Regions from separate parts of the Shewanella sp. SP2S2-4 genome, predicted to be linked through region 3. Evidence: predicted binding sites of a transcription regulator. Region 3 holds the regulator's gene; each other region holds the start of a gene.

Evidence for each region. Region 3 encodes MetJ, which represses methionine synthesis genes. Its sites were predicted from a motif close to TAGACGTCTAGACGTCTA; they were not measured.
Region 1: metH (methionine synthase) is a predicted target of MetJ. The motif match lies at 5,173-5,190, and genes of this name have one in related genera.
Region 2: metE (5-methyltetrahydropteroyltriglutamate--homocysteine S-methyltransferase) is a predicted target of MetJ. The motif match lies at 3,616-3,633, and genes of this name have one in related genera.

What each region holds. Positions count from the first base shown of each region.
Region 1 covers NZ_JAUOER010000006.1:13,647-23,831, forward strand. Annotated here, with positions in the region: gene Q4Q54_RS06695 (adenosylcobinamide-GDP ribazoletransferase) at 1-387, opposite strand, end outside; gene cobT (nicotinate-nucleotide--dimethylbenzimidazole phosphoribosyltransferase) at 494-1,576, opposite strand; gene Q4Q54_RS06705 (FecCD family ABC transporter permease) at 1,742-2,899, opposite strand; gene Q4Q54_RS06710 (ABC transporter ATP-binding protein) at 2,868-3,761, opposite strand; cobalamin riboswitch at 3,861-4,027, opposite strand; gene Q4Q54_RS06715 (histidine phosphatase family protein) at 4,231-4,962, opposite strand; gene metH (methionine synthase) at 5,442-9,176, shown strand; gene Q4Q54_RS06725 (hypothetical protein) at 10,034-10,185, opposite strand, start outside.
Region 2 covers NZ_JAUOER010000001.1:329,095-339,279, forward strand. Annotated here, with positions in the region: gene queG (tRNA epoxyqueuosine(34) reductase QueG) at 1-1,009, shown strand, start outside; gene metE (5-methyltetrahydropteroyltriglutamate--homocysteine S-methyltransferase) at 1,235-3,505, opposite strand; gene Q4Q54_RS01480 (LysR family transcriptional regulator) at 3,706-4,611, shown strand; gene Q4Q54_RS01485 (HDOD domain-containing protein) at 4,713-5,441, opposite strand; gene Q4Q54_RS01490 (hypothetical protein) at 6,120-7,334, shown strand; gene Q4Q54_RS01495 (TonB-dependent receptor) at 7,394-9,355, opposite strand; cobalamin riboswitch at 9,464-9,697, opposite strand; gene Q4Q54_RS01500 (hypothetical protein) at 9,834-10,185, opposite strand, start outside.
Region 3 covers NZ_JAUOER010000020.1:75,081-85,265, forward strand. Annotated here, with positions in the region: gene Q4Q54_RS15510 (bifunctional aspartate kinase/homoserine dehydrogenase II) at 1-947, opposite strand, end outside; gene metB (cystathionine gamma-synthase) at 959-2,122, opposite strand; gene metJ (met regulon transcriptional regulator MetJ) at 2,335-2,649, shown strand; gene Q4Q54_RS15525 (sulfite exporter TauE/SafE family protein) at 2,731-3,474, shown strand; gene nrfD (NrfD/PsrC family molybdoenzyme membrane anchor subunit) at 3,580-4,527, opposite strand; gene Q4Q54_RS15535 (4Fe-4S dicluster domain-containing protein) at 4,530-5,096, opposite strand; gene phsA (thiosulfate reductase PhsA) at 5,109-7,391, opposite strand; gene Q4Q54_RS15545 (pentapeptide repeat-containing protein) at 7,834-8,496, opposite strand; gene Q4Q54_RS15550 (SRPBCC family protein) at 8,601-9,080, opposite strand; gene Q4Q54_RS15555 (hypothetical protein) at 9,270-9,698, shown strand; gene Q4Q54_RS15560 (phosphoribosylaminoimidazolesuccinocarboxamide synthase) at 9,685-10,185, shown strand, end outside.

The DNA.
Region 1 (10,185 bases), on a different contig from region 3:
CAGCAGGGCCAACATCAACGCCAGTGCGCCATAACTGCCAAGGCGCGAGTCCTTCATGATCCGTAGCTTGTCTTCCGCCGTCCAACCACCGCCAAAACCGTCGAAGGTATCGGCTAGGCCATCCTCGTGAAATCCGCCCGTGAGCAAGACGCCAACCAACATAGCTAACAGCACAGAGACGCCGGCGGGGAGCCAGTTCTGCGTCAGCCAAAATACAATGGCACTTAACAGGCCGACCAAAAGACCGACGAGACCGAAATAACGGCTGGCCTTATTCAACTTATCGCTATCGACTTCGACCCATTTAGGCATAGGAATGCGGGTAAAATAGCCCATGGCAACTAAAAACAAATCTATCTCTTTGTGCCAGCTTTCGCGTTCTGACATAAAGCATCCTTAGTGAATTAACACTTGCTGCAAGGTTTAAGATTAAAACGGTTGGCTAAAAAGTTATTATTTTAAATAAGTAAAATAAGCGACTTAGCAGAGCACATCATACAACAGCCTCAATCCCCGCATCACTAAAACTCGCCATTTGATTGTAAAAATTTACTGAGGCTTGAATAAGCGGCAACGCCAAGGCTGCGCCCGTACCTTCGCCTAATCTCAGCCCGAGTGATAATAAAGGTTTCGCCTGCAAAAATTCTAACATCCGCTTATGGCCTTGCTCGTCTGACTGGTGGGCGAAAATCAAATAATCGCGCACATTGGGGGCAATTTGCACCGCGACTAATGCCGCAGCAGTAGCGATAAAACCGTCCACAACCACCAGCATTTTGCGCTCGGCGGCGGCTAACATCGCGCCCGTCATCTGCACAATTTCAAAACCTCCTAGGCAAGCTAACACTGACTTTGGCCCAGTTAAGGCGCTTTGATGCAGCAATAACGCCAGCTCAATCAGCATGAGTTTACGTTCTAAGGTTTCACTATTAATGCCAGTGCCTCGGCCGACACAATCAATCACATCAAGCTGCATGATCGCCGCCATAATGGCTGCCGCAGCCGAGGTATTGCCTATGCCCATTTCGCCAAAGGCGACTAAGTTACAACCTGCTTGATGGTGACGTTCAATCAAATCGCGCGCCATCGCAAAGCCTTTATCGACGGTTTCCAGCGCCATCGCGGGCTCTAAATGAATCGCCCCTGTGCCCGCGCCAAGACGCTGATCGATAATGCCTTCAACCCCTTCGACTGGCGTTAAAATACCGCAATCGATCACTTCGAGCGTAAAGCCCACCTGCCGACAAAAAACGTTAATCGCCGCGCCGCCATGGGCAAAGTTTTGCACCATTTGGCGCGTCACTTCGCTAGGGGCAATCGACACGCCTTCTGCGGCAATACCATGATCACCCGCAAACACTAACATGGTTGGCTGGACTATTTTGAGCACAGTATTTTGTGGCTGATCCGTTTGTTGTGAATCAGTCGCTTGCACGCGGGCAATCTGTAAGGCTAAGGATTCGAGCTGACCTAAGGCGCCGGGCGGCTTAGTCTTAAGATCAATTTTCTGCTGGATCAATGGATCCTGCGTTTTACTCACAGGGCTGATTTGAAAAGACACGGCTGACTGAGACATCCACACTCCACTTATTATCTTAAATAACCACAACGCATCCTGCGTCTATGACTAACATGTCCAATTTTGCATTTCCAATCGCGGGGCAGATATCAACAAAAATGCTGATTATCTCGCCAGTCTGCGCTTGCTAGATGACTCTAGGATTACGTTCTGACTAAGTGCTTACGCCATGACTCTGCGTTTACGCAAAATCAGCAAAAAGAACATGCTACCTATGGCCGCTGTGATAATGCCCACAGGCAACTCTTGATTGCCCAACAAACAGCGCGCCAGCACATCAATCCACACCATAAATAATCCGCCCACCAGCGCCGTTAATAGAATCGGCTGACGACCGGGAAACAGCATGCGCACTGTGTGGGGGATCATCAAACCGACAAAGCCAATCCCGCCGCAGGTGGCGACCAAAATCGCGGTAATCAAGGAGCAGAGCAGCAACATATTGAGTCGCAACTTAGGCACATTCACCCCTAAGGTATGCGCCGTTTCATCCCCCGCTTGCAACGCCATGATCTGCCGTTTCATGCCTAAAATAATGAACAAACTCGCGCCAATCACCAGTGTCGGCAGCACTAATAAGGACCAACTGGCCTTGGCAAAACTGCCTAAACTCCAAAACAAAACAGAAGCCGTCGCCTGCGGACTGGCGAAATACAGCAGCAGACTCGTTAGCGCGCCGAACATAAAGGAGGTCGCCACGCCTGAGAGCAACATGCGCTCCACTTGGCTATTGAGCCCAAGGCCAGACAAGGCCAGCACTATCAGTACCGACAAACTGGCGCCAATAAAAGCGCCGAAGGGCAAGCTAAACCAAAGCAAACCCGACAAGGCGCCCGAGCCACTAAAAATCCCCGAGTTCGCCGCCATGCCCGCATTTTCAAAAAATCCAGAGCCCGTGAATAACGTCAACATCACCACGGCGCCAAAGGACGCGCCAGAGCTAATGCCAAACAGATAAGGGTCGGCCAGCGGATTGCGGGTCACGGTTTGCAGCACACTACCCGCCAAGGACAAACCCGCACCCGCCACAAAGGCCAGCAAAATACGCGGCAGTCTGAGCTCCATCACGATGCGCTCCGTCATGCCATTGGCTTGAGTGAGGCTGGCCATTTTATTGATAAACACTTGGATAACATCCATAAAGCTGATGTTCGCCGCGCCAAAACTCGTGGCGGCAATGGGGGTTATCAAAGTGATTATGCCTAATGCGACCAGCATCAGTTGTTGTCTCGTCAAAGGTGTCACGATACGCCCCAAATGTGAGATGAAATGCTGTTTACTCCCTGAATCATCCGCCCTCGCCTCGCTCAGCCAAAGCATCAGCCATGTTGTGCGTCGAATCATGGTAGCCATAGAAGTAGCTGATTAAGGGCTTTTTATGTTGTGGATGGGTCGACACCTGAGCGCACACGCCGAACACATCGCCAATTCGCGCCTCGGTTAATACCTCTGTTGGTGTGCCCAAAGCGCTGACTTCACCGTTATGGATCAACAACAAACTGTCGCACAGAGCGCTGGCTAAATTAAGATCGTGAATAGAGGCAATCACGCTGATGCCAAGGCTACGCACTAATTCGAGGATTTGGATTTGATAACGCACATCGAGGTGATTGGTAGGCTCGTCGAGGATCAGCAGTTGCGGCTGCTGCACTATGGCACGGGCGATCAAGGCACGCTGCTTTTCACCGCCGGATAAGTGCTCGTACTGTTGATGCATCTTATGACTCAGGCCGACTTTCTCTAATGCCTTGGCGATGCGTTCGCCATCACAACTCGAATTGGTATCGAACATGCCCTTATGCGGCGTTAAGCCCATGCTGACCAATTGCTCTGTGGTTAGGTCAAAATAGTGCGGCGTGTCTTGTTGCACTACAGCGACACGGCAAGCAAACGCCTTGGGTGATAAACGCTCTATATCTTGATCAAACAGGGTAATTTTGCCCTGAGTCGGGCGAACAAACCGATACAAACAGCGTAGCAAGCTAGACTTACCCGCACCGTTAGGGCCAATCAAACCCAACATCTGCCCCGTTGGCAGCGCAAAGTTAATATTGGAAAGAATGGTTTTGCCATCGATGCACCAGCTTAACTGGCTGACATCGAGCGCGACCGTCTGGCTCGCTGACGGGCGAGTGTCGCTGTCATTCAAAGCATGGCTCGTTTGGATGGCAGAGAGTTTCACCAAAGTGGTGCTCCTAGCGAGTCCAAACCTGAATTAAAAAAGGTTGTGCACATTGTCATCGGCTCCCTCGAGTCACCCGCTCGAGAACTAAGGCTGCACGCAGCGATAACAGAAATAGGCAGGTCTCCTGACTCGTCACTTTTTGTATTGAAAACAATATAAAAAGTCACTCACAGTTGCGGGCACAGTTCGGGCTGACTGACAAGCAGCTCCCCGATTCCCTATTATGTTGAGATTGATTTCAAGCCTTTGCAGCGTGTCTCGGCAATAGTTGCCACAGAACACCCTCGCACCACTCAAAACTCCCAACACCTATTTCTGTGACGTCATCCGATACACTGCCACCAGCCTTGCAAGACCGTGTGCGTCGGGGACGTCAGGAAAAAGCATTATCCTATATTTACCTTAATAGGCAATCGACAATCACGCTGGTAAGACAAGAAAAATCTTCACCTTAGGGCAACGCGGATCACTCGCAGCGCCCGCTCGGCCAATCTAAACGCCAGTAACAAACGCCGTGCTCATCCTGCAGCACAGTAATGCTCACCACGGCCGCCACGGGTAAATCGAGTTGACTGTAAAATCCCACTGCCCGTTCAACCCCAAGGGCGCGCGCCATTAGGTGACGGATCACCCCGCCGTGGGTCACGACCCATACCTTGGCAGCCAGCTCCCCCGTACTCAAGCCCTTACCCACGCTAGCGCCCGTAACCTGCTCGGCGTTATCTGAGTCGATAATCAACCGTTTAAACTCGGCGGCGAGTATCTGGTCAATTGCGCCATTCACCCGCGACTCGAAGCTTGCCATAGTTTCCCCATTGGGCGGCGGTGTTTGCCAAGGGTTTTGCCAATAGGCCGCTAAACGTTCGCCCTCTTGCTGATACAGCTCATCGAGTCGACAACCGTCCCAATCGCCAAAATCAATTTCCTGTAAACCCGACAAAAACTGCGCCTGCAATGGCCTTGACTCTGATACCAACGCCGCCGTCGAATGCAGCTCGGCGGCAAAGGCTTGGGCAAATTCGCCGCAGCGGCGTGAAGTCGAACTGTAAATCGCGCTACAGGTACTTGCCTGCGCCTCAACCGCTGCCGACATTTGCTGCCAACCCTGTTCGCTTAAAGGCACATCCACACGGCCGCGTAAAATGGCGCCGCCTTCACACTCGCCGTGGCGTAACAATAACAATCGAACTTGTTTCATCGTATTCCTATGTCTATCACTCGTGGCACATTTTGTTGAAAGCCCACATTAGACCCGTCGTCCTATATACTCAATTACGCCTTAGCCCAACAACTAGCTCTACAACTAGCCCTAAAAAACGAGCCGTTAAACTGGGTGAAAAGTGCTGATAGGACTCAATTGTCGTCAGTCAATTTTGACCTTGCCCTGACAATCATAAGTCGCGTATTATGGACGTCTATACGTTTAAATGTCCAAAACTAAACTCTAACAATGAATAACTAAAACGAGTAGTCAAATATCGACCGAGCAGAATGGAATGCACTTAGCCTAACTAAGTTAGTGATCTAAGTTCGCTAAATAAGTTAGCTAATTTAGATCACTCACTAAGGTCGATAACGAGAGCCGATATCTGGACTGCACAACACGCTTTACCCTGCACTTAGCATAACAAGGGTCGATGCTTGGACTTAACTTAGCTGTATTTAAGGTAATTATTTATGACGATACCCTCTACCAAAGCCGGCCAGATATTGGCAGACATTCGTAAACAGCTTGCTGAGCGCATTCTAATCTTAGACGGTGCCATGGGCACTATGATCCAAGACCACAAGCTCGAAGAAGAGGATTATCGCGGCGAACGCTTTAAAGATTGGCACACTGACGTCAAAGGCAACAACGATTTATTGGTATTGTCGCAACCCCACATCATCAAAAAAATTCACACCGACTACTTAAACGCCGGTGCCGACATCATTGAAACCAACACCTTTAATGCTACGACTATCGCCATGGCCGACTATGACATGCAGTCGTTGTCCGCCGAAATTAACTTAGCCGGTGCCCGTCTTGCCCGTGAAGCCTGTGATGAAGTGTTTGCTGCCACAGGCATTCCACGTTACGTCGCTGGTGTGTTAGGCCCCACTAACCGTACGTGTTCGATCAGCCCCGATGTGAACGACCCTGGCTATCGCAATGTCAGCTTCGATGAGTTAGTGAGCGCTTACCGAGAATCCACTAAGGCGCTGATTGAAGGCGGCGCGGATATCATTATGGTCGAGACCATATTTGATACCTTAAACGCCAAGGCCGCACTGTTTGCGATTGAATCGGTATTTGATGACTTATTTGGTCAGCATTCTAAAGACAGATTACCGATCATGATTTCGGGCACCATTACCGATGCCTCAGGCCGCACCCTTACCGGCCAAACCACCGAAGCTTTTTATAATTCCCTGCGCCATATCAAGCCGTTATCTATCGGTCTTAACTGTGCACTCGGGCCAAAAGAGCTGCGCCCGTACGTCGAAGAATTATCCCGTATAGCCGAATGTTATGTGTCGGCGCATCCGAACGCGGGCCTGCCGAACGAGTTTGGCGGCTATGATGAAACCCCAGAGGACATGGCGAACGTGATTGAAGATTGGGCGCGCGAAGGCATGCTCAATATTATCGGTGGTTGCTGTGGTAGTACGCCTGAACATATCCGCGTTATTCGCGAAGCGGTCGACAGACATAACCCGCGCGTCTTGCCCAATATCCCCGTAGCCTGCCGCTTAGCCGGTTTGGAACCACTGACTATCGATGCCCAATCCTTGTTCGTTAACGTGGGTGAGCGCACCAACGTCACAGGTTCGGCCAAATTTTTAAAGCTGATCAAAGACGGTAAGTTTGAGCAAGCGCTCGATGTGGCCCGCGAGCAAGTCGAAAGCGGCGCGCAGATCATCGACATCAACATGGACGAAGGCATGCTCGATGGCGCCGAGATCATGCACAAGTTTTTAAACTTGATTGCCTCAGAGCCCGACATCAGCCGCGTGCCGATTATGATCGACTCCTCTAAGTGGGAAGTGATCGAAGCTGGCCTCAAATGCATTCAAGGCAAGGGCATAGTTAACTCGATTTCCCTTAAAGAAGGCGAAGCCAAGTTTATTGAGCAAGCAACACTGGTGAAACGCTACGGCGCGGCGGCCATTATCATGGCGTTCGATGAGCAAGGTCAGGCCGATACTAAGGCACGTAAAATCGAAATCTGTACCCGCGCCTATCGGGTTCTGGTCGATAAGGTCGGCTTTCCGCCAGAAGACATCATCTTCGACCCGAACATTTTTGCCATCGCCACGGGTATCGATGAACACGACAACTATGCCGTCGATTTTATTGATGCCATTAAAGCGATTAAAGCCACCCTGCCCCACGCAATGATTTCGGGCGGCGTATCGAATGTGTCGTTCTCGTTCCGCGGTAATAACCCAGTGCGCGAAGCGATTCACGCCGTATTCCTGTACCATGCCATCAAAGTCGGCATGGACATGGGCATTGTCAACGCGGGCCAGTTAGCCATTTACGACGATATCGATCCTGAGCTTAAAGTACGGGTCGAAAACGTGGTGCTTAACTTGCCCTGCCCAGTCGAAGGCTCAAGCAATACCGAGCAGTTACTTGAAATCGCGGAGAAATTCCGCGGTGATGGCGCACAGGTGGGTAAAAAAGAAGATTTAGAATGGCGCAGCTGGCCGGTGAGCCAACGCTTATCCCATGCGCTAGTGAAAGGCATTACCGAATTTATCGATGAAGATACCGAAGCGGCGCGCCAAGAAGCGAAACGTCCACTGGATGTGATTGAAGGCGCCTTGATGGACGGCATGAACGTGGTCGGTGACTTGTTCGGCTCGGGCAAGATGTTCCTGCCGCAGGTGGTGAAATCGGCGCGGGTGATGAAAAAAGCCGTGGCTTACTTAAACCCCTATATCGAGCTGGAAAAGGTCGAAGGCCAATCTAACGGCAAGATTTTGATGGTGACGGTAAAAGGCGACGTGCATGATATCGGCAAAAATATTGTCGGCGTGGTGCTCGCCTGTAACGGTTTTGAGGTATTCGATTTAGGTGTGATGGTGTCGGTGGAGCGAATTCTCGACGCAGTGAAAGAACACAATATCGATATCATCGGCATGTCGGGCCTTATCACGCCGAGTCTGGATGAGATGGTGCATAATGTGAAAACTTTCCACCGCGAAGGCTTAACCATTCCGGCGATTATCGGCGGCGCCACTTGCTCGAAAATCCACACAGCGGTAAAAATTGCGCCCCATTATCCCCATGGCGCCATTTACATCGCCGATGCGTCCCGCGCCGTGCCTATGGTGAGTAAACTCATCAACAACGAGACTCGCCAAGCGACCATAGACGAAACCTATGCCGAATACGACGACATGCGCACCAAGCGTTTGTCCCAAGCCAAGCGCAAAGAGATAGTGTCACTCGAAGCGGCCCGTGATAACCGCTGCCAACACGATTGGGCCAACTACACCCCATTCACGCCAAACGTGCTCGGGCGCCAAGTATTTGATAATTATCCGTTAGAAGATTTAGTTGAGCGTATCGACTGGACACCGTTTTTCCGCTCGTGGGAATTGCACGGGCATTACCCCGAAATCCTCACCGATAAAGTGGTCGGTGAAGAAGCGCAAAAGCTGTTCGCCGATGGTCAGACCATGCTCAAGCAAATCATCGAAGAAAAGTGGCTCACGGCGAAAGCGGTTATTGGCTTATTCCCTGCCAATACCGTCAATTACGACGACATTGAGCTGTATACCGATGAGTCGCGCACCACAGTTGAAATGACCACACATCACCTGCGGATGCAGCTTGAGCGTGTCGGCAACGATAACTTCTGTCTATCTGACTTTGTTGCACCAAAAGACTCTGGCGTCGCCGATTACATGGGCGGCTTTGCGGTAACCACAGGCCACGGCATAGACGAACATGTGGCGCGTTTTGAAGCCAACCACGACGACTACAACGCCATCATGCTCAAATGCTTAGCCGACCGTTTGGCCGAAGCCTTTGCCGAGCGGATGCACGAACGGGTACGTAAAGAGTTTTGGGGTTATGCGGCCGACGAGCAGTTAAGCAACGAAGCCTTAATCCGCGAGAAATACAAAGGCATACGCCCCGCACCCGGTTACCCAGCTTGCCCAGATCACACAGAAAAAGGCTTGTTATGGGACTTGCTCAAGCCCGATGAAACTATCGACTTGAACATCACCGAAAGCTACGCCATGTTCCCCACAGCGGCAGTATCGGGCTGGTATTTCGCCCACCCGAAATCGCGCTACTTTGGCGTGAGTAACATAGGCCGCGATCAAGTGGAAGATTATGCCAAGCGTAAAGGGATGAGCATTGCGGAAACGGAGAAGTGGCTGGCGCCAGTGTTGGATTATGATCCCGAGTGATTGGGATCTGCAATCACCCGCAGGGCTTAAACTTTCAAACTTCGTTTGAATTAAGCGTTAAAGTCGTGGGGCTTCACCCCACACCCGACCAAGGAGGACTGCTCGTCCTATCCTCCTTGGATTCTCCAAGACGCCCCTAGCGAAGTTACATGCATTAGTGACTGGCTTCGTGCTTATTCGAAAATCGCTAACGCTTCCGATGGGGCGTCCCTTCCCCCCGAAAGCTACGCAGACGTCCTGTCTGCGTCACGCTATTTTCTTCAACGCTCTTCAGCAACTTCGCAGGGGATCGGTGAACTTCTGTGGCATTAGAGTTAACTTTTCGCATTGAAAGAGTTATGCCAACTACACACGCCTTATTGTCCTCAACTTACCAATTTATATAGTAGACTCGAGCTTATCATTGATACTTTTATAAACTAAATATAAGTGTATCAACTCAACCAAAGCTAAATTAACTATTACGACAGTGAAATATTGAAGATGACACATAGCCCATAAGTTAAATAAAAAGAAAACTTCTATAAGTCGAAATTTAGACCATTTAAAGTAATTTGACGGATAATCTTTACCTATAAGCATAGGTAACAGTTTCAAATTAAAAGTGACTGCAATAGCAATATACACACAGAGCATGCTAAGTAACGAAAATAATAACTTGAAGCTAAAAATATTCATCTGCATAAAAATCGATTCAGACTTAAATTCAACCAAAAAATCAACAGCAAGGCCGATAACAAGTGTCAAAGCAAGCACTATGCTCATACCCAAAAAACTAATTTTTTTCATAAAAAACTCTTAAATCATCCCTAAAATAAATCAATAAACACAGTCAGCGAAACGTCTTGAAAGTGAAGTTAATCAAATAAATTCAATCTCTTATACTTTTTCACAAGTATATTAAAAACAAAGAACAAGGTCAGAAACATGAGTGTTTTTACAAAGATATCGATAAAACGTAATGGACTCATCCCGCCAGCTAATAACACATCGAAAACAGGCAGTGATG
Region 2 (10,185 bases), on a different contig from region 3:
GGCCACCCACGGGATGATGCGCGCTCGCCCGCAAGAATTGCATCCGGGCACAGTGCGAGTGATATCCGTACGGATGGACTATTTACCACCCGAAGCAGGCTTTGCCACAAATCTCACCGATCCCAACTTAGGTTATATCTCCCGTTATGCGGGTGGCCGCGACTATCACAAGTTGATCCGCGCTCGGCTTAAAAAACTGGGAGATCAAATCAGTGCAGAGTTAGTTGCGCTCGGTTTCGATGCCGCCGATTTCCGTCCCTTCGTCGACTCAGCGCCAGTACTCGAGCGCCCATTAGCCGAAAAAGCCGGTATAGGTTGGACAGGTAAACACTCACTCATACTCAACCATGAGGCGGGTAGTTGGTTCTTTTTAGGTGAGCTACTGATCAATTTGCCTCTGCCTGTGGATATTCCAATCCAAGAAGGCTGTAACAGTTGCGTCGCCTGCATCACCTCCTGCCCAACAGGTGCAATCGTAGAACCTTATGTGGTCGATGGCAGACGCTGTATTTCCTATCTCACCATCGAGCTGCAAGGCGCTATTCCTGAAGAATTTAGGCCACTTATGGGCAATCGCATCTATGGCTGCGATGATTGTCAGCTCGTGTGCCCCATCAATCGCCAAGCGCCACTCACAGCCGAAACCGACTTCCATATTCGTCCCCAGTTAAAACAGCCCGACCTTCTCAGCCTTTTTGCTTGGAGCGAGGCCGAATTTCTAAAGCAAACCGAAGGCAGCGCCATTCGCCGAATTGGTCATAAACGCTGGCTACGTAATATCGCAGTCGCGCTGGGTAACGCCCCCGCAAGCCCAAGCATTATTGCCGCACTTAACGCCCGCAATGACAGTGACGATATCGATGAGATAGTGCGTGAACATATCGAATGGGCGCTCAATGCTCAGCAATCGCGCCTTGCCGACACCGCCGCAACTGAACAACAAAAAGCACGCCGCAAGACTGAACGCATGGTGCGTATCATCAAAAAAGGCTTACCACGAGATGCTTAACATCTAACAAGGTTATCAATAGCTTACTACTGGTTAATTAGCCTAAACTAAGAATCGTTATTCGCTCTGTACGTCTATTGAACCTTGATATTAAACATTGCCAATAGACAGTGGCGCTTCCCTTATTCGCAGCGAATAAAAGACACCGGAGGCATAAACATCCGGTGTCTTTTTACTGAGTAAGCTCAATAAGTTCAGTTAAAAACTCTCACTCGAGCAGTGATATTAGCCAAGACGACGACGCAGTACGCGGGTTGCATCAACCATGTTTTTCAATGCAGGTTCGACTTCATCCCAAGTTCGGGTTTTTAGGCCACAATCTGGGTTGACCCATAATTGACGCACGGGGACTTTCTGCGCGGCTTTCTCGATTAACTGCACCATGGCCTCCACACTTGGAATGTTTGGTGAGTGGATGTCATACACACCGGGGCCGATTTCATTGGGATATTCAAAATCTTCAAAGGCGTTGAGTAACTCCATCCGCGAACGCGACGTCTCGATTGTGATCACATCTGCATCCATGGCAGCAATCGCGGCAATCGTGTCGTTAAACTCGCTGTAACACATGTGGGTGTGGATTTGAGTCTCATCAGTCACGCCAGCAGCGCTGAGTTTAAAGGCATTCACCGCCCAATCTAAATAGGTTTGCCACTTACTTTGTTTCAATGGCAAACCTTCACGGAAGGCAGGTTCATCAATTTGAATAATGCCAATCCCCGCATTTTGTAAATCGACCACTTCATCACGAATCGCCAGCGCCAGTTGTGTCGCAATCGCATCGCGGCTGATATCTTCACGGGCGAATGACCAATGCAGAATTGTCACAGGCCCCGTCAACATGCCTTTTACGGGCTTGTCGGTAAGACTCTGGGCAAACTCAGCCCACTCGACTGTCATAGCTTTTGGACGACTCACATCGCCGTAAATCAAGGGTGGCTTAACACAACGTGAGCCATAACTTTGTACCCAGCCATTTTTACTAAAACCAACGCCAGCTAACTGCTCGCCAAAGTATTCCACCATGTCGTTACGTTCGGCTTCACCGTGCACGAGTACGTCGATACCCAGTTTTAGTTGGCGTTCGATAGTATCGCGGGTCACTTGCTGTAACTGCTCAGTATACTGAGCATCACTTATCTCGCCCTTACGCCAGCGGCTGCGTAATCCTCGAATAGCGGGTGTTTGCGGGAACGAACCTATGGTCGTAGTGGGTAACAGGGGTAAACGGTATTTTTGCTGCTGCACGCTTTGGCGTACGCTGAAATCACTGACACGCTCGTAATCCGCAGTGGTTAATGCCGCAACACGCTCAATCACTTGCTTATCCGCAGCCTGTGCTTTGGCTTGACGACGAGCGATACAAAAAGCACTGATTTTTTGTGCTTCATCCGAATTAGGCGCCAACAATAATTGGCGAATTTTGCTCAATTCCAACAGTTTCTGCTTAGCAAAGGCTAACTGCTTACGCAGCACAGGTAATAGTTTGACTTCAACATCTAAATCGACTGGGCTGTGCAGCAATGAACATGATGTGCCAATCCACAGACGATCGCCTAAATCACGCGCCACAGCGCCAATACGCTCGGCAATCAAATCGATATCCGCCGCCCACACGTTACGGCCATTAACCACACCCGCCGACAAAATTTGCTCACTGCGCAACGCATTTGCAAACACAACCAGTTGTTCTGGCGCCGTAACTAAATCCAAGTGCAAACCAGCAACAGGCAAGGCAGATACGAGGGCTTGATGATGCGCAATACCGCCATAATAACTCGCTAAGAGAACCTTAACGTTAGCAGTGCTTAATGCTTGATAAGTCTTAGTCATCGCCGCTTGCCAATGCAGGTCTAATTCTAATGCCAGCACAGGCTCATCTAACTGTACCCATTCCACACCTTGGGCGGCGAAACGCGCCAGAATATCAGCATAAGCCGTTAATAAATTCGGTAATAAACTTAACTTATCGAACTCTTGGCCGACGGTTTTAGCAAGGTATAAGTAACTGACTGGACCGAGTAGAACAGGTTTGGCTTTATAGCCTAGCGCTTGCGCTTCGCTGACTTCATCAAAAAACTGCTCGTAAGCAATCGAAAACTCTTGGTTTTGCGTCAGCTCTGGCACCAAATAATGATAATTAGTATTGAAATACTTGGTCATTTCAGAGGCTGGCGCATCTTGGCCTGTCGGCGCTCTGCCGCGGGCAACACGGAATAAGGTATCGAGATCGATAGCGCCTTCGCCGCGGTGGCGATCAGGGATGGCATTCAAGGTCGCACTCAGGGTTAATACTTGATCGTAAAAGGCAAAATCCCCCACGGGTACTTGCTCGATGCCCGCTGCGGTTTGCCACTGCCAATGGGTACGGCGCAGTTCACTCGCTACTTCACATAATTCGGCTTGAGTACTCTCACCACGCCAGTATTTTTCTAAAGCAAATTTCAATTCACGTCGACGCCCGATACGGGGAAACCCAAGACTATTTAATTGCATACCCTATCTTCCTTTATTTGAGATAAGCCAAATTCGGCACTTGCACCCACCAGATTGTGTTCTCTTGGCACTTTTCAGCATTTCCGCCTTGATAAATAACAATGGGCGTCTGGACGTCTAGACGTTTATTGTGTTAGTCTCTATTCCAGCAACCGAATTGATTTCAAGCACAACATGAGCGAATTTCACCTGGAGTGAACATGATCGAACTAAGACATCTGCGAACCTTAATGGCCCTGAAGGAAAGTGGCAGTTTGGCGGGCGCAGCCAAAAAACGTTTTGTCACTCAATCCGCACTCTCCCACCAAATTAAGGAGTTGGAGCAAAGGATTAACTCGCCTATTTTTGTGCGTAAGAGTAAGCCGCTGTCATTCACCCAAGAAGGTGCACGCCTGCTTCATCTCGCGGAAGAGATTTTGCCTAAGGTGTTAGAAACCGAGACAGATCTTAAGAATGGCCTTGAAACCGAAACCAATCAGTTGCGGGTAGGCATTGAGTGCCACAGCTGTTTTCGCTGGTTAATGCCTGTGATGGAGCAATTTAGACAAGACTATCCCCAAGCCGAGTTAGACTTGTCGAGCCGTCACTTGTTCGACTCACTCAATGCCTTGGAAATGGGTGAACTGGATATAGTGCTGACCTCAGATCCTGTGCCTGGGCATTCACTTGCTTATCAGCATTTGTTTGATTTTGAAGTAAAGTTAGTAGTTGCTAAGGATCATCCTTTAGCGAAAGAAGCCTATGTCACCCCTAAGCAATTAGCACACTTGCCTATTATCAGTTATCCCGTACCACTGACGCGTTTAGACATCTATCGCCACTTTTTAGAGCCCGCAGGCATAGAAGCGGGTGAGCAGAAAACCTGTGATTTAACCATGATGTTACTGCAACGCATCGCCTGTAAAGACGGTATAGCCGCGCTGCCAAATTGGTCGATAAATGAAGGGCATGGCCTAAGCCTTACCACAGTGAAGCTCGGGCAAGAAGGCTTGAAACGCCCTTTGTTTGGCGCCTATCGCCGCCATAGCGCCAACTCAGCCTTGATCCAAAATTGGTTACAACTGGTGGCGAGTGAAGGTTTATCCCGCCAGCAGAAGACAAATTAACACAGGTGAAACCTAACAAAAAAGCCTGCGAATGCAGGCTTTTTTTATTGAATTAAATAGTTATTTTATTCGTTCAAACCGTTATTTGTCGCATCTAAATATTACAGCGGATTCATCAATAGACCACGCATAGACAATACGCGGCGCAGGATTAAACCAGGGGAATTCGAATTACGGGTCTGACGCAAATTATGGGCAATCATAAACTCTTGACGCAAGTCCTGATCGAGATCTAACGCTTCGAATGATTCTATCGTCAATGTCTGCTGTTGATTATCAATCAATGACTTAATTACGCTTAAAGGGAATGATTGTTCGGCATTAGCATTTAAATACGCAAAGGCCGTGAGCGCGATAATTTGGCCGAACACACTGAACAGGGCCAAGGTTTGCACTTCATCAGCATCAACCTCGACGCCTTCCATATCCGCTAAACTGTCCACCGCATCCGTTGCAATATCTTCAGTCAACTTCCAATAACCTTGGACCAACTTTTTATAGGGCTGTGGCAGCTCATCGAGACGCTCTTGCAGATAAAACGTAAAGGCATAGCGATAGATATTCACTTGACCTAAGCGGACTAAAGCTTCTTTCAAGGAGCGAGTCTTAGGGTTAATCACCCCTGATGCCTGTGCGGAATTGCTGCGCATTAGCATGTGCGCCGCCAATGCGGGGTCACTCGAGATGATGTCGATCACGTTACGAATGTCGCCTTCAGCAAGGATCGCTTTTTTGAGTGGAATTAAAATCCCTCGGCGGCCAATCACTTGCTCTTCATTCGCTATAATAGCTCTAACTTGAGTAAAAACCTGTTGCTCAAGATCAGTCATAAGACACTTTGCACCTGTTTATTAACAATAAGATGATTCGGTTACTCTTCACATCATACCCAAAATTTAAAGAATTTCAGTACTAAGTCGCACAATAGCCTAACGAAAAGAATAAAAAATGACTACCTTATATGTAACATCAAATGGTGAAGCAAATAAGGTGCTGGAGGTGGAGATATAATCCCATGTTTTAAAACAATTTTAACATTTCCATTCTTCAAGTCGTCACGAGCCTGTCCGTCTAATAATTTATCTCTATTTCTACAACGAGGGTAAGCGACACCCATTCGCATTTCATTGCAATATGCCTCTCACTTACAATGACCAATTCAACATCAGTGTTGAAGCATAGCATTCCCGCTACATAGTCGACTTTTAGCTCATTACTACTCATCACTCTAGTGCCACAGTTTTCAGCAACAATTGTTCTGTAATGAGCATCATTTAGTATCATGGTCATGAGAATCTTGCCAATATAAGATGACTCAATCAAAGGATACAATTGAGCCTCAAACTGATATCAAAGTGGAAATGTCTTTATTTGGAATTGGCAAACAAACAATCCATTTGAAAAGAAAAATCAACTTAAGTATCATGGCCCAAACGTAGAGTTTTTTGCTCAAAGCACTGAAATAGTAAGCTGTTTTGACTGTTTCAGATAAAATATCGGAGAGAAACGTGAGATACAGTAAATTTACCATTGCTTTGTTGTGCTTGTGTGCAAGTAACTCGTACGCCTTAGAGTTGATAACTGCAACTGAAAACCAATCAGTAAACCAAATCGAACAAAAGTTTGATATTGATAACTTGTTAATATCTATTAATGACCGCTTATCTAATCATAAGAAAAGTGAATATGATTATGAATCACTATTAACAAACATCAAAAACGAGAAAGAGCATTATAACAAGGCAATATTGGCATTACCCAATGCCATTTTAACAGAAAGTGACCCGAGTAATTACTTCAAAGAAATCGAAACCTTAGTAAAGAACATTGATTCACTTGAAAAGAAATCGGTCGAAGACGAAGTTAAAAACAAAGAAAACTATCAAGATATATTAAAACAGTACGAAATTGTTAATAGTCAACGAACTCAAAGAAGCGCACAACTTTTTGCATTAAAAAAAGAAATAGTTAATCGTATTGTTGCTGAGTTATCCAGTGCTGATAGTGTTAAGTCAATTGACCTAGAAAGCTCTATGACTTGTTCTAAATTTCAATCTATAAATGATTGTTTAAAAGATACCGAAAAGTATACAGTTAAAAATACGATTAATTCAGATCCATTCCTTAGCGATAAAAGTGTACTACTATCATACAAGGTTATTGATGCTAGTATGAATATGAATGGAGAACTGCATTATAGAGTTAACATGACGTTTAAGCCGTCATATAACAACAAAATAGAATCATTACTCAATGAAAAACTGGGCCTTAAGTCCACAGTGATTACCCTAACGAGCAACGTTGATGCAGACTGGTATGTCGATGGTGCAAAGGTTGGTACAGGTAAGAAAATTTATCCCGAAGTTACCTTAGGTAAGCATGGTATTGTCGCATCATACAAAACCATGAAAAAATCAACCATTGAAACAGTAGAAACCAATGCTATTTTTAACTATAAATTTGGCAAGATAGAAGACAAACCCGCTACTGACAATGAAGAGATTAAAAGTATAGCGAATAAGTCAGCTGCAGAGGAGACCAAGTCTAAACAGACTAAGCCTAAATTAACTATGTATGCAAAAAAAGAAGACAACACATCGAAAGAAGTTAATAATAAAAATGAGATGTCTGCCGATAATAATGATAAAAATAGCTATGAATATTATCTTGGTATTAAACCGCTAAATAAAGAAGAACAAGATAAACAATTTAAGAATAGATAATAGCAAAAGCAGCCTTTATATTCATTTAAAGGCTGCAAAATAGCTTATATAATCAGATATTAAAAACGATAACCAAGGGTTAAACGAATATCACGGCCTCGACCAGAGTAATAACTATCCCCCCAAAGGCCACCGTAATAACCTGCGCTAACATAGTCTTTATCGAATAGGTTATCGATACGCAGACTGGCAAGCCAAGCATCACGATTGTAGTTCAAGGCTAAATTACCAAGCACGTAACTAGATAACTTATCGCCTTCGTTACCGTTATTGCCTTCAATAAAACGATCACCCGTGTAGATAGCTTCGGCAAACACCTGGAAATGCTCAGCAAAATCCATGCTGACATAACCGCGCCCCGTGTGTTTTGCCACCCAAGATAGCTCTTTGCCATCATTGATACCGTCAGTAAATTCAGCATCGATATAGTTATACTCTAGCCCGAGCTGCAGCGCTTTAGTCACTTGCCAATCCCAATCGGCACTGGCGCCATAACGACGAGAAGCGTCAGCATTGACGTTCGCACCTTGGAAATCTCCTTTTGGAGGTGTCTCTGCGCTAGGATCGAACACGATTTCATCCTCTAAATCGAGGCGATACAGGTTCACTCGCAGGGTTTGGCTGGCAAGCGTCCAATCCCAACCCGCCTCATAGGAGCGGCCCGTCTGCGGCTTTAAGCCAAACACATCTTTAGGGGTATAAGCTTGCTCATCCACTTTGGCAAAACGGAAGTTTTCATCGCCACGCAGATAGAATCTGTGCTCCATACTAGGACGGTAGTTTAGGCCAAACTCAAATGCTGTCGCATCTTCATCTAAATCGATACCATTAGGATAAACTTTGCGATCGACTAACTCGTCGGTCACCCGCGCATATCGCCCACCCACAACATAACTTAGGGTATGGCTTAATGGAACAGTGGCTTGTAAGTAAGCACTTTGTGTTTGCTGCACATTACTGCGCGCCATAGTGTCAAAATCAGCCTTACCACGGCTGATGTCTAAACCTGTGACTAGGTTTAGCTCACCTTGACGGGTACTGTAGTTCGCTAACGCTTTAGGACTAAACATCAACAGTGAGCGCGTGTTATGGCTGTTCGCCCCCCAATTAAAAGAAGACACTAAGGTATCGCTATAATCTAAATCCGCTGCTAAAGCCCAATTTTGATTAAGCTGATGCTGATAACCCGTGCGCGCCGCAGTGGTCATCTCATGGACATATTCGCTGCTCTTGAAAGATTGGCGTGGGTCTTTATTGAACTGTTCTTCTGTCAATGAGCCCGGATTTTCACGGTCATCGTCGTAGTAGCTAGTTTCAACAAAGAAGGAGTCTGTGGCCGTTTTATATTGAATGCGGCCAAGAATAGAGCCGGTTTCGTTAGCATTATGTTTGCGATAGTTGTCACCTTGGTTATAGCTACCAGTGAAAAAGTAACGCCAATCCTTGTTGATCGCGCCAGACACATCACCACGACCTTCATAGGTATCAAAGCTGCCGCCGGATAACTGCACGCTACCACCAGTATTTTCAGGAGATTTAGTGACAATATTGATCACGCCGCCTACCGCTTGATCGCCATAGAGCACACCCGCACTACCCGATAAAATTTCGATGCGCTCGACTTGGTTAAGCGGTATGGCATTAAGACTAGGAGCAGCGATATCGATATTATTGAGGCGACGACCATCAAGTAAAATCAGCGTGTTATTCACAGCAGTGCTGGCACTAAAGCCACGCATCGCAAAACTAGTACCGATGTTATTATCTGAAATTTGAATACCGCTTTGACCGCGTAAAACTTCAGTCACACTAGTGGCACCGCTCATTTCAATCGCCGCAGCGTCAATCACATTCACATTCGCGGCAATATTTAACGGGGTATTGTCAGAGCGGCCGATCACGACAAGATGCTCGTCGACTTTCGCTGTGCTGGTAGCGTCAGCCGCCATAGCGGGCGCGATAACGGAAAAACTGCAAAGGCTACCGATCAGCAGCGCGATTTTTGTTGGATTTGTTCCCATTTTACCTTTAACTCCTGCAAGGAAAACGGGGCATTAGCGCCACGATACTGTTCATTCAGTAAAAGATACTGACAGTGACTATCGCATTTTGAGATCTGCCCACCGAAATCTCAAAAACACCTTTAGGGCCGGTCTCCGGACTTAGGCTATGTTAATCCGTAAAAATAGAATTAACGCGAGACTGACCTTTAACATTCTGACTATCGGGTTCTGTCTTGAACACACCAATCAAACGCGGTCTTCTCTCACCTTTTACCGTTGCGGGGGCAGTGCCAGAATTTCACTGGCTTCCCGATTATCTCGCGGCTTTCGCACGCAAGCACCTCAGAAGGTTGACTAAAAATTTGATTCATAGGGCACAGCCATCAATAAAACAGCGATACTCCCTTAAGGCTCAGCACATTATAGAGCCTGAGCGCGCGCATTATAGACGTCTATACGGATGAAAGTCCATCAAACTCAAGCGAACGTCTACGTTCTACTTCAAGGAGAATGGGACTAAAGCGGAGATAAAATCTTGGCTATTATCTGCCTGCAATGGTGGTTTATCGGCAGAAAAAACGGCACCTCGCATCGACTTATGCAGTAGATACAAATCTTTATTGCCACTGACAACCGTATAGTAGCCAATTTCCCCTTGAGGAGTTGAAGCATAGGCTTTGGGATTCACTTGCGTGACATTGTGGATATTGGGCATGGCTGTGCAGCCTAAAATAGCCTTAAATCCCTCATGTCCATCAACTTCAGTGTCGCCGAGCTTCTGGTACACCACTTCGCCGTCACAGGTCGATTTATAGGTCTCGGCCATCGCATCTAAAAAACGCTCAGGG
Region 3 (10,185 bases):
GTAAGCTTAAAGCCGAACAGCACGACTGCATTGAGGTTCGTCACCACAGGCGCGCTCGCCGACGAACTGTGGGGCGCAATCAAGGTAAAGTCGGTGTGTGATGCATAACTTGAGCGCACCGCTAAACTCACTTCGGTATTAAACAAAGGCTGCAAAGTACGCGAATGCAATACCGGCGAGCCTAAACGCGCTAAGCGGTCGGCTTCGGCAAGTGACATGCTTTTCAGTAATTTTGCATCGTTGATCTTATTAGGATCGGCGTTGAACACCCCTTCCACATCGGTCCAAATGGTCACGCGCTCGATGTCGGCAAGGCTGGCAATCAAGCTAGCACTAAAATCGGAACCATTACGACCAAGTAATAAAGTATCGCCGCGCTCGTTAGCGCAGATAAAGCCTGTGATCACCAGTCGTTCATTTGGATGGGCGGCCAACAGCGCTTGTACTTTAGCGCGGGATTCCTGCACCCGAATTTGTGGCACGGCGGCTTCATCGGCCACTAAAATTGAACAGGCATCCACGTGGCTTGCCGCCACACCAGATTCGCGCAGCAGCGCCGCCATTAAACGTGCCGACCAACGCTCGCCAAAGCTCACCACATGGTTAACTTGATATTCGTTACGTTCGTCGAGGGACAATAAACTGATGAGTTGCGCCTGATCTGTCGCCAAACGCTCACGCAGATCGCGGGCTTGTTCGTTCGACAATAACTGCTCTACCAACCCCTGTTGATAGCTGGTCAGCACTTGTAATTCTTCTTGCCACAACTGACCCGCGTCGCGCAGCTCTAATAATTTATACAGGAAATTCGTGCTCTTACCCGCCGCAGAGACCACCACAAGGTCATCACTATGACCGTGGGTTAACAGGATATGGGCGACTCGACGATAACAATCGGCATCCGCTAAACTGGAGCCACCAAATTTATGTAAGTGACAACGTGCCATCTATTATTCCTCTACTGACAAGCCGCAACGGCGGCTAATCCTGCTTGAATATCTGCAACTAAATCGGCGGCATCTTCAATACCCACCGATAAACGCAATAGGGTGTCTTTAATGCCTGCCTCAAAACGCGCCTGCGGCTCCATGGCTCTGTGGGTCATAGTTGCGGGCACGGCCACTAAACTTTCGACGCCACCTAAACTTTCCGCCACGCTAAATAAGCTGAGTGCACCTAAAAAGGCCACCACTTCGGCCTCGCCGCCCTTGAGCTCAAAACTCAGCATAGCGCCAAAGCCTTTTTGTTGCTTGGCTGCAATGGTGTGACCAGGGTGATCCGCAAGACCAGGGTAATAAACTTTGCTCACCACAGGGCTTTGCGTCAATACCTCAACAATGCGCTGGGCATTGGCTTGATGTTCACGAATTCGCACCGCTAAGGTGCGTAGGCCGCGCAGGGTTAAGTAACTATCAAATGCCGACCCCGTTAAGCCTAACGTGTTCGACCACCAATGTAAGCTTTCGCCAATTTGTGCATCTTTGGCAACCACAGCGCCGCCAACCACATCGCTGTGACCATTGATATATTTAGTGGTGGAGTGGATAACGATATCCGCGCCTAACAATAGGGGTTGTTGCAATATCGGCGATAAAAAGGTGTTATCAACCACCACCAGCGCGCCGACCTCATGGCTAGCCTTGGCAATGGCTTCGATATCCACCACACGCAATAGCGGGTTCGATGGGGTTTCGAGCCACACCATCTTAGGATTTTGCGCGATAGCGACGGCTAACGCTTGGCTGTCGGTTTGATCGACCACAATCAGCTTAAACTGGCCTTTCTTCGCCAAATTAGTAAATAAACGGTAAGAACCGCCGTAGCAATCGTGGGGCACAACCAATAGGTCATCGGGGCCGAGCAAAGTAGTCACTAAGGTGATGGCCGCCATGCCAGTGCAGGTCACTATGCCAGTGGCGCCCTTTTCTAATTGCGCTAATGCTTCGCCTAAAATGCAGCGCGTTGGGTTGCCTGAACGACTGTAATCGAATTCGCGAGGATTTTTATGACCATCGAAGGCGTAATTAGTCGACAAATAAATCGGTGGCACAACTGCGCCATATTGAGTATCGCTTTCGATACCCTGACGCACTGCCAGTGTGGCTAATTGACGCTCTGCCATGGGTGGACTCCTAAATTCGGTAGACTGATAGAGATGTCTGGACGTCTAAATGTACCTAAGCACAACGCCATCGTCAATAGGCGTGAAGACGTTTAGACGTCTAAACATAAAGAAATCTGTTTGCAATCACAAAGAAATAGTAGCAATAATTTGACTGTTGTTTGTAAGGGTTTAAAATCTGCCCCGAATTTAGCGTTATAACAGGTGAGTCAATGACTGAATGGAATGGGGAATACATCAGCCCCTATGCTGAACATGGCAAGAAGAATGAACAAGTAAAAAAAATTACTGTGTCTATTCCGCTCAAAGTGCTTAAGGTCCTTACGGACGAACGAACTCGTCGTCAGGTCAATAATTTGCGTCACGCCACCAACAGCGAGCTGTTGTGTGAGGCATTTTTGCACGCCTACACTGGCCAGCCATTGCCTAACGATGAAGATCTGTCAAAAGATAGCCCAGACAGCATTCCCGCCGAAGCCAAGTTGCTGATGGACGAGATGGGGATCGAGTGGGAAGACATGGAATAGCGACTTGTCGCTGGCAAAGTTACATCACAGTGCTCATCAATAGGGATCGTTAACGATCCCTTTTTGTTTATATGGAATCCTATGTTTTCTATGATAGATCCACAGACTCTCGCCCTGGCCTCACTGATTGTGTTTCTTGGCGCCTTAACCCAGAGCCTGATTGGGTTTGGCCTAGCGGTTGTCGCCAGTCCTTTGCTTTATATCGTCGATCCGCAGCTCGTACCTGCGCCTGTTATTGCTATGGGTTTCTCCATCGCCCTGCTGACCTTAGTGCGTGAGCGTGGTCATTTAGAATTCAATGGCTTGCAATATGCACTCCTAGGTCGCGTGCCCGGTGGTTTTATCGGCGCGAGTCTGTTGCTGTTTGCGCCTCAGCCCATACTCGGGTTATCCATCGCCGCCATTGTGGCTGTCGCGGTTATCCTCAGCCTGTATAAATTCAGCCTGCCAGTGAATAAGAAAACCCTCTTTGGGGCGGGCGTCGTCTCGGGGATTTTCGGTAATATTGCCGCTATTGGTGGCCCGCCGATGGCGATTCTATTATCAGGCAAAGATGCCTCGCAGTTTCGCGCCGCCCTGTCGGCCTTCTTCATTTTTAGCTCCACCATAGCTATGGTCATTCTGGCGATCACTGGCTTATTAGAATTGAAGCACCTGTGGCTGTCCTTAATGTTGCTGCCTTCAGTGCTTTTAGGGTATTTAGTCGCGGGGCGATTAGTGGGCCGTGTCGATAAAGATAAAACTAAAATGGCGACCTTAGTCCTGTGCAGCATCAGCGCCTTAGTGCTAACGGTGAAATCGGTTATCGAGTTATTGCCCCAATAAGCGCTCTGCTTGTACTGGCAAATCATCTGAAAATTCAAACAATAAAAAGCACTGACATTGCCAGTGCTTTTTCTTTATCTATCAATATCTAAAGCCAGCTTACACTCAGCTTAAATAGCTTTGCCCTGCGTACACAATAAAGTGTCTTAAGGCGAGTACGCCCGTTAAGCTCGCACAAGCCACCATGATCATCGCGCCCTTAGTATGGCGAGTCGCGGCTGGTAGCAACATGAACAGCAATGGAATACCAAAACCTATACCGACGACGCCTATCCAGAACACGCTTGCCCATAGCCCAGAAGTTAACGATGCTAAGGCCGCAGACGCCGCGCCGCCCTTGAAGTACAAGGCGCAGAACAACATGAACAGGAACAGGATTTCAATTGCCATCACAGGCAACTCTAAACCGTGCATCTTGACTAAAGTTTTATCGTGGCTGTCAGTCTTAAACAGCAAGAGTGCCAGTACCGCGTTTGCCGCAGCGCCCGCCGATAAACCCGACACTAAAAACAGCGCAGGCAGTACCGCAGTGTTGAGCATAGGGTAAGCATTCATCGCCGAAATTAAGAAGCCAGTGTAAGCCCCTACGCCAATGGCGAGGACAAACAACAATACTTCAATCAGCTTTCGAAATGGCATAAGTAACTTAGCGATAGGTGTTAGGAAACCCAAACCCCATTTTGGTAAGTCATCCCGCAGCACAATAATGGCGTAGGCAAAGGCTAAGGGAGAATACGCCAGCAGCGCCAGCACCCCAATGGCCATCACAGACTGGAAGTTATAGTGAATTAAGATCAGCCAGAAGTGGAATGGTTTGGTTAAATCAAACACTAAGCAGGCTAAACCTAAGCTAATCGCCACAGGTCCAATAATGGCGGCCGCCTTAAGAATGCTACTTTCGGCTCCGGCGCTGAGTTCCTTATTCGCCCAGCGTAAACCAATGCCAATCAATAAACTGCCCGCGGATAACCCCGCCATAAACAGGTAAACGGCGATGACCCAGTGCCAAGTGACAGGATCATATTGCGCCATGTCGCCCCAAGTATTGTTCATAATCAAATCCCCCCTCTTTTGGTAGGAACGCGATATACCCTAGGTTTAGTGCCCAAATGGGTTTTATCTTGGTATGTGATTTTAGTGTTGAGCATGATGGCCACGTCACTCTGCGGATCATTAGCATCGCCAAACACTAAGGCATCGGTTGGACACTCTGTCACACACGCTGGCTCTTCGCCCCGCGCTAAACGACTGTCTTTACAGAAGTTACACTTATCCGCCACCTTGGTTTCTGGGTTCATAAAGCGCACTTTATAAGGGCACGCTGCCACACAGTACATACAGCCGACACACTTCTCGGTATGGATAGAGATAATACCGTCTTCACCCACATAGGCCGCGCCCGTTGGGCACACCTTAACGCAGGGCGCATCTTCACATTGCTGGCAAGATACCCTGTGGTATTTGAAGTGCAGATTGGGCATCTCACCAAAGGGGCCTTCCACACGCACTTGCAGACGAGTAACGCCTTCGGGTACGCCATTTTCACTGCGACACGCCACGTTACAGGCTTGGCAGCCGATGCACTTGTTCTCGTCGTGCACCATTACATATCGTTTATTCATTTAAGCCTCCGATTAGCGCTTTGCCAGCGTGACGCCCGTGGTGTGCACTGTCATGCCACACACAGGAGCCGTCACGTGCGGCAGTAAGTTACCGCAGTGGATACCTTTGCCCGTTGCTCTGACCAACTCTTTGTTTTTAGAACCAAAGCCCATGTAAGCAAACACAGTATCTTGGCGAATACCCGGCGTGACTAAGGCATGGCCTTCTTCTGTGCCAACACTGCTGGTGAGGCGGATTGGGTCGCCATTGCTGATCCCTAATTTGCCCGCAGTGATGGGGTGAACCCACACAGCGTTATCCGACATCAGGTTAGCGAGCATAGGTACATTGTGGGTGGCGCCATTGGTGTGCACCGCCACTTTGCCTTGGATAAAGTACAGCTCATCTGCTTTTTTAAGATTCACTTCGCGGAACTTGATCACCCCACGGCCTGGTGCCATGGCTTCCACTTTCGCGGAAGTGAGTTCAATCTTGCCGCTTGGCGTTTTAAAGGTGAGTGCACTGGCGTAAGTGCCGTCTTCATCGGCAGGTCGCGCATTGGGGTATGCCTTAATAAACTCAGCAACCATCTTAGGCTCGCACAACATAATTGGCTTACCGAAACTCACAAAACCTTCGTCTTTGATACGGCGCAGCAGGTCAGTGTCGCGGTTCACCTGCAGCATTTGCAGGGTTTCCATGTTTTCCCATGGATAGAACTCGCCAAGGCCCATAGCCACGCCCACATCCTTAAAGATCTGCCAAGAAGGCTTAGTATCACCTAAGGTTTCAACCACACGTTGGCGCACATAATAGGCCGGATTTTTACCGGATTTATCAGCAATTTCTTCATCACGTTCAAGATAAGTCGACTCAGGTAAAATCACGTCCGCATAGGCGGCGGTTTCACTGATATACACATCGCACACGGCAACAAAGTCGAGCTTTTTCATCGCTTCAACAACGCGCGCCCTGTCTGTCATGGTTTGCATTGGGTTAGTGCGTGACATCACCCAGCCGTGTAACTGGTAAGGAACAGCGCTTAAGGTGGCATCGAGAATAGTTTGGTAAACGCCGCCCGATGTCCACATCATGGCGTACTGTTCTTCCACTTGATCGATACGTTTCGCTGCTGGTTTTGGCATGTCTTTCACGCCAGGTTTAGCCAATACGGGCGCAACTGCTTCACCGGCAAGCTTGTTGTAATCACCGGGTTTCTGGCCGATATAAATCCCGCCCTTGCGCTCAATATTACCAATCAAGACGTTGGCGGCGTACAGGGCGCGGCGCATCTCAAACTCTTCGGTGGTAAAGGTGGCTCTGTGACCAAAATCGACCACGGCATGGGGCGCTTTTGCCGCATATTCGTGGGCGATGCGACGAATGTCTTTGGCAGGCACATCGGAAATGGTTTCTGCCCATTCAGGGGTATAGGCTTTCACTTCGGCGGCAAAGGCTTCGAAGCCTTCCACATAGCGCGCGACGAATGCCTTGTCGTAAAGATTATCTTCAATCAATACATGGCATAACGCCAAGGCGACGGCCACGTCGGTACCGGGGCGAATGGCGTACCATTCATCGGCTTTATCGGCCACGACGGAGAATCTTGGCTCGAAGACCACCAGCTTGGCACCTTTGTCCATTTGCGCCGCCATCATGCCGCGGGTTTCGGACATATTGATGCCTTCGTACAGGTTATGGCCGAAGTTAATAATGTATTTAGAGTTACTTAAATCTCGTTTGACCTTAGTGCCAAAAATAGCCTTAGCGGCAATTTCATAACCGCCGGGGCAAGTCGACGCGTGGGTAAAGGTATTGGGACTGCCAAAGGCGGTCGCAAGGTGAAACAAATGCTTTTCTTGTGAGCCCGATTTTGACGAGAATGCCACTGCCTCTGGGCCATGTTCTTTTTTGATTTTATTGAGGTTTTCAGCGATTAATTTATAAGCCTCATCCCAACTGATCTCAGCCCATTTGCCTTCGCCGCGCTCACCGACACGCTTTAACGGTTTAACGATACGCTGTGGATCGTACAACAAACTATGGCCTGCGCCGCCTCGGGCACACACTTTACCGCCAAAGGATTTAGCGGCCTTGTTGCCACTAATGAAGACGTTTTTGCCCTCAATCACCCGCGCCGAAATCGGGCAACGGGTTGAACACATCTCGCAAATACTGGCAATTTTCTTGCCCATGCCCTTTAGCTGCTTATTCTCTAATGCTGCTAAGCTGCCCGGCAGCAGACTGGCTAACGCACACGTGGCGCTGCTCGCTCCCGCTCCCTTTAAAAAGGTTCGCCTATTAAGCTCAATCATGGTTACCTCCATCACGCTCATCCCACTCGTCAGTCGCCATTTTTGGCGCCATCGAGCAGAGGTTTGCTCACTGATTTGATTACTTTTTTAGTTATAAAGCGTTAAAACAGCGCCACCATATCTTCAAAATACACGGCATACGCTGAATACACTGCTCATCCACAGAGATTGTTATCCCGAAAGAGGTAGGTGGGTATTGTGGTAAACCACATGGGGAAGCTCTGTGTGATCTACCGCAACTAAAACCTAGGACTGACCTTGAAATACGTGAATAAGATCAACAGGCTTAATGGGAACATGTTTTAACAGTAGGATTCAGGCAGAAAAAAGCCGCCAGTTTGGACACTGGCGGCTTAGAAGAAAACAAACATTTCAGTCAATTGCGATAACCCTAGCAGGATAAGAACATCTCACTAGCGGGCGCAAACTGATTACAATCGCATTAATCCATTAACTCTATATCGAGGCAATTGAGCAGGCGAATCGCTTCGTCACGGCTAAACTTAGCGCCTTTGATTTTATTGTTAAAAATGTCGATATCGTAATTGGATGCCTCGCTAAAATCCGCCTCCAATAATTGAGTTCGACCAAACAGACTATGACTAAAATCCGTGTAGGTGAAATTGGCTTGATTAAAGCTGCCCTCGCGAAAATCCACATCGTGGGCCTTACACTCTTCGATGATGATTTCATCGAGGGACAAGCCTAAAAATGAGCAGTCGTTTAGAATGCATTGCTTAAAGGAAAAGGGCGCGGCAAAGGATAAACGCGACCATGCGGCGCGGGTCCAATCGATACCGACTAACTTACACTCTTCAAACTCGACCCCGCTGAACTGGCACTGGGGTACTTTCACTAAGCTCAAGTTGCAGCGTACAAAGCGACAATCTATAAACTTACATTTACGAAAAACGCTCTCGCTAAAATGGCAGTCTTGAAAGCAGCAATCCTCGAACTCGATGCCCTGTAGCTCTTGGGCTAATTCCGACAAACCATTGAACTGTTTTGATAAAAAACTATTGCCCTGCAAAACTGCGCTTTGCGCGAGTTGCGATGGCGCAAGCACTGATTGTTTAAGCATTGGCACTTCTTTCTGTGACGACATAACACCTCTAATCCTGCCCAATCCCCAGCAATAAAATATGCAGAGCAATTGGGCTAGATACTGCTTATTGTTTACTCTCTGATACGAGGCTTGAGACTCACCGGCTAAATGTTCGCGACGAGTTCCTCAAGCTGATCGGTCGCCTTAGACCAACCCTGATGAAACCCCATATCCTCATGATTCTGCCTATCTTCGCTATTCCAATGCAGCACCCGCGCAGTGTACTTGGTCTTACCGTCCACAGTTTCAAAGGTGATGGTTGCTGTCATAAAGGCCTTGTCGGACGGCACCCATGCCTCGGTAAAGGCATCGGTAAATACGATACGCTCATTCTCAACCACCTCGAGATACACGCCGCGATTCGGGAAATCCTGTCCCTCAGGGCTGCGCATCACGATCACATTTGAACCACCGGCACGCACATCTAAGCTCGCGCTAGCCACAGTCCACGGCCTTGGCGTAAACCAAATTTTGAGAAGCTCAGGCTCGGTCCACGCGCGGAACAGTTTTTCCGGCGGCGCGTCGATAATCCGCTCTAATATCAATTCTCTGTCGCTATCAGGATGTGGATGACTTGTGCTCATATTCCCTCCATTGGATATTTAGCTTGATGGTCTTGTGGGCTGCAACTGTGTCATAAACTCGCACATCAGCAAGCTAAAATACAGCCTTTCAATATCCGATTTTTGTATCAAACATGACGCCCATCGTTTCTCTTTAGCGCGCCATTGCGAGGCAAATCCTTACGGCCGCTAGACTCGCTGCGAAGAACAATGCAAATAGCCGTGGCAAATTTTGTCAATAAAGGTAAAATGTCGCCACTTTTTCGCGGCAGTCTAGCACAAGGTTCTCTCGGATTAATGGTTAGCATTTTCGAGCAAAATGGCACGGGGCCAGCCCGCTTTAACAGACCACTTTCACTGTGGTGCCAACCTTGCCCTGCGTTTGTTCCATCCCTTGCATTATCTCCTGCTGACACAATTCAAACATCGCCCGAAAATACCCCTTTTGCTGTTCAAGATTTAACATCAAATCCCGCAAACTGGCCGAACACTTTACGCCTTAAGCCACGCGCGAATAATAAAGCGGTTGCAATGAATCTGGCTGTTGCTAACGCCCTAGCCCTTCTGCAAACCGACACTTATAAAAACCTTATCCCTACACTCTCTATCCTAAGGAATACTCGTCATGAGTCTTGCTGATTCCGTACTTGCCATCAATAACGATTTGCCTATCCGCACCGACAGTCCAGTCCACAGCGGCAAGGTTCGCAGCGTTTACTGGCTAACCGATGCCGACAGCCGCCGTTTAATTACCACTAAAGGTTATAACGTCCCCGAAGATACCCCGCTCGCCATCATGGTGATCAGCGACCGTATCTCGGCCTTCGACTGTATCTTCCACGGTGAAGGCGGCCTCAAAGGCATTCCCGGTAAAGGCGCGGCATTAAACGCGATTTCTAACCATTGGTTTAAACTGTTCGCCGAAAACGGCCTAGCCGACAGCCATATTTTGGATATCCCGCACCCATTCGTATGGATAGTCCAAAAAGCTCGCCCTATTAAAGTCGAAGCTATTTGTCGCCAGTACATCACAGGCTCAATGTGGCGCGCTTACTCAAAAGGCGAGCGAGTATTCTGTGGCATCACACTGCCAGAAGGCTTAGAAAAAGATCAAAAGCTCCCTGAG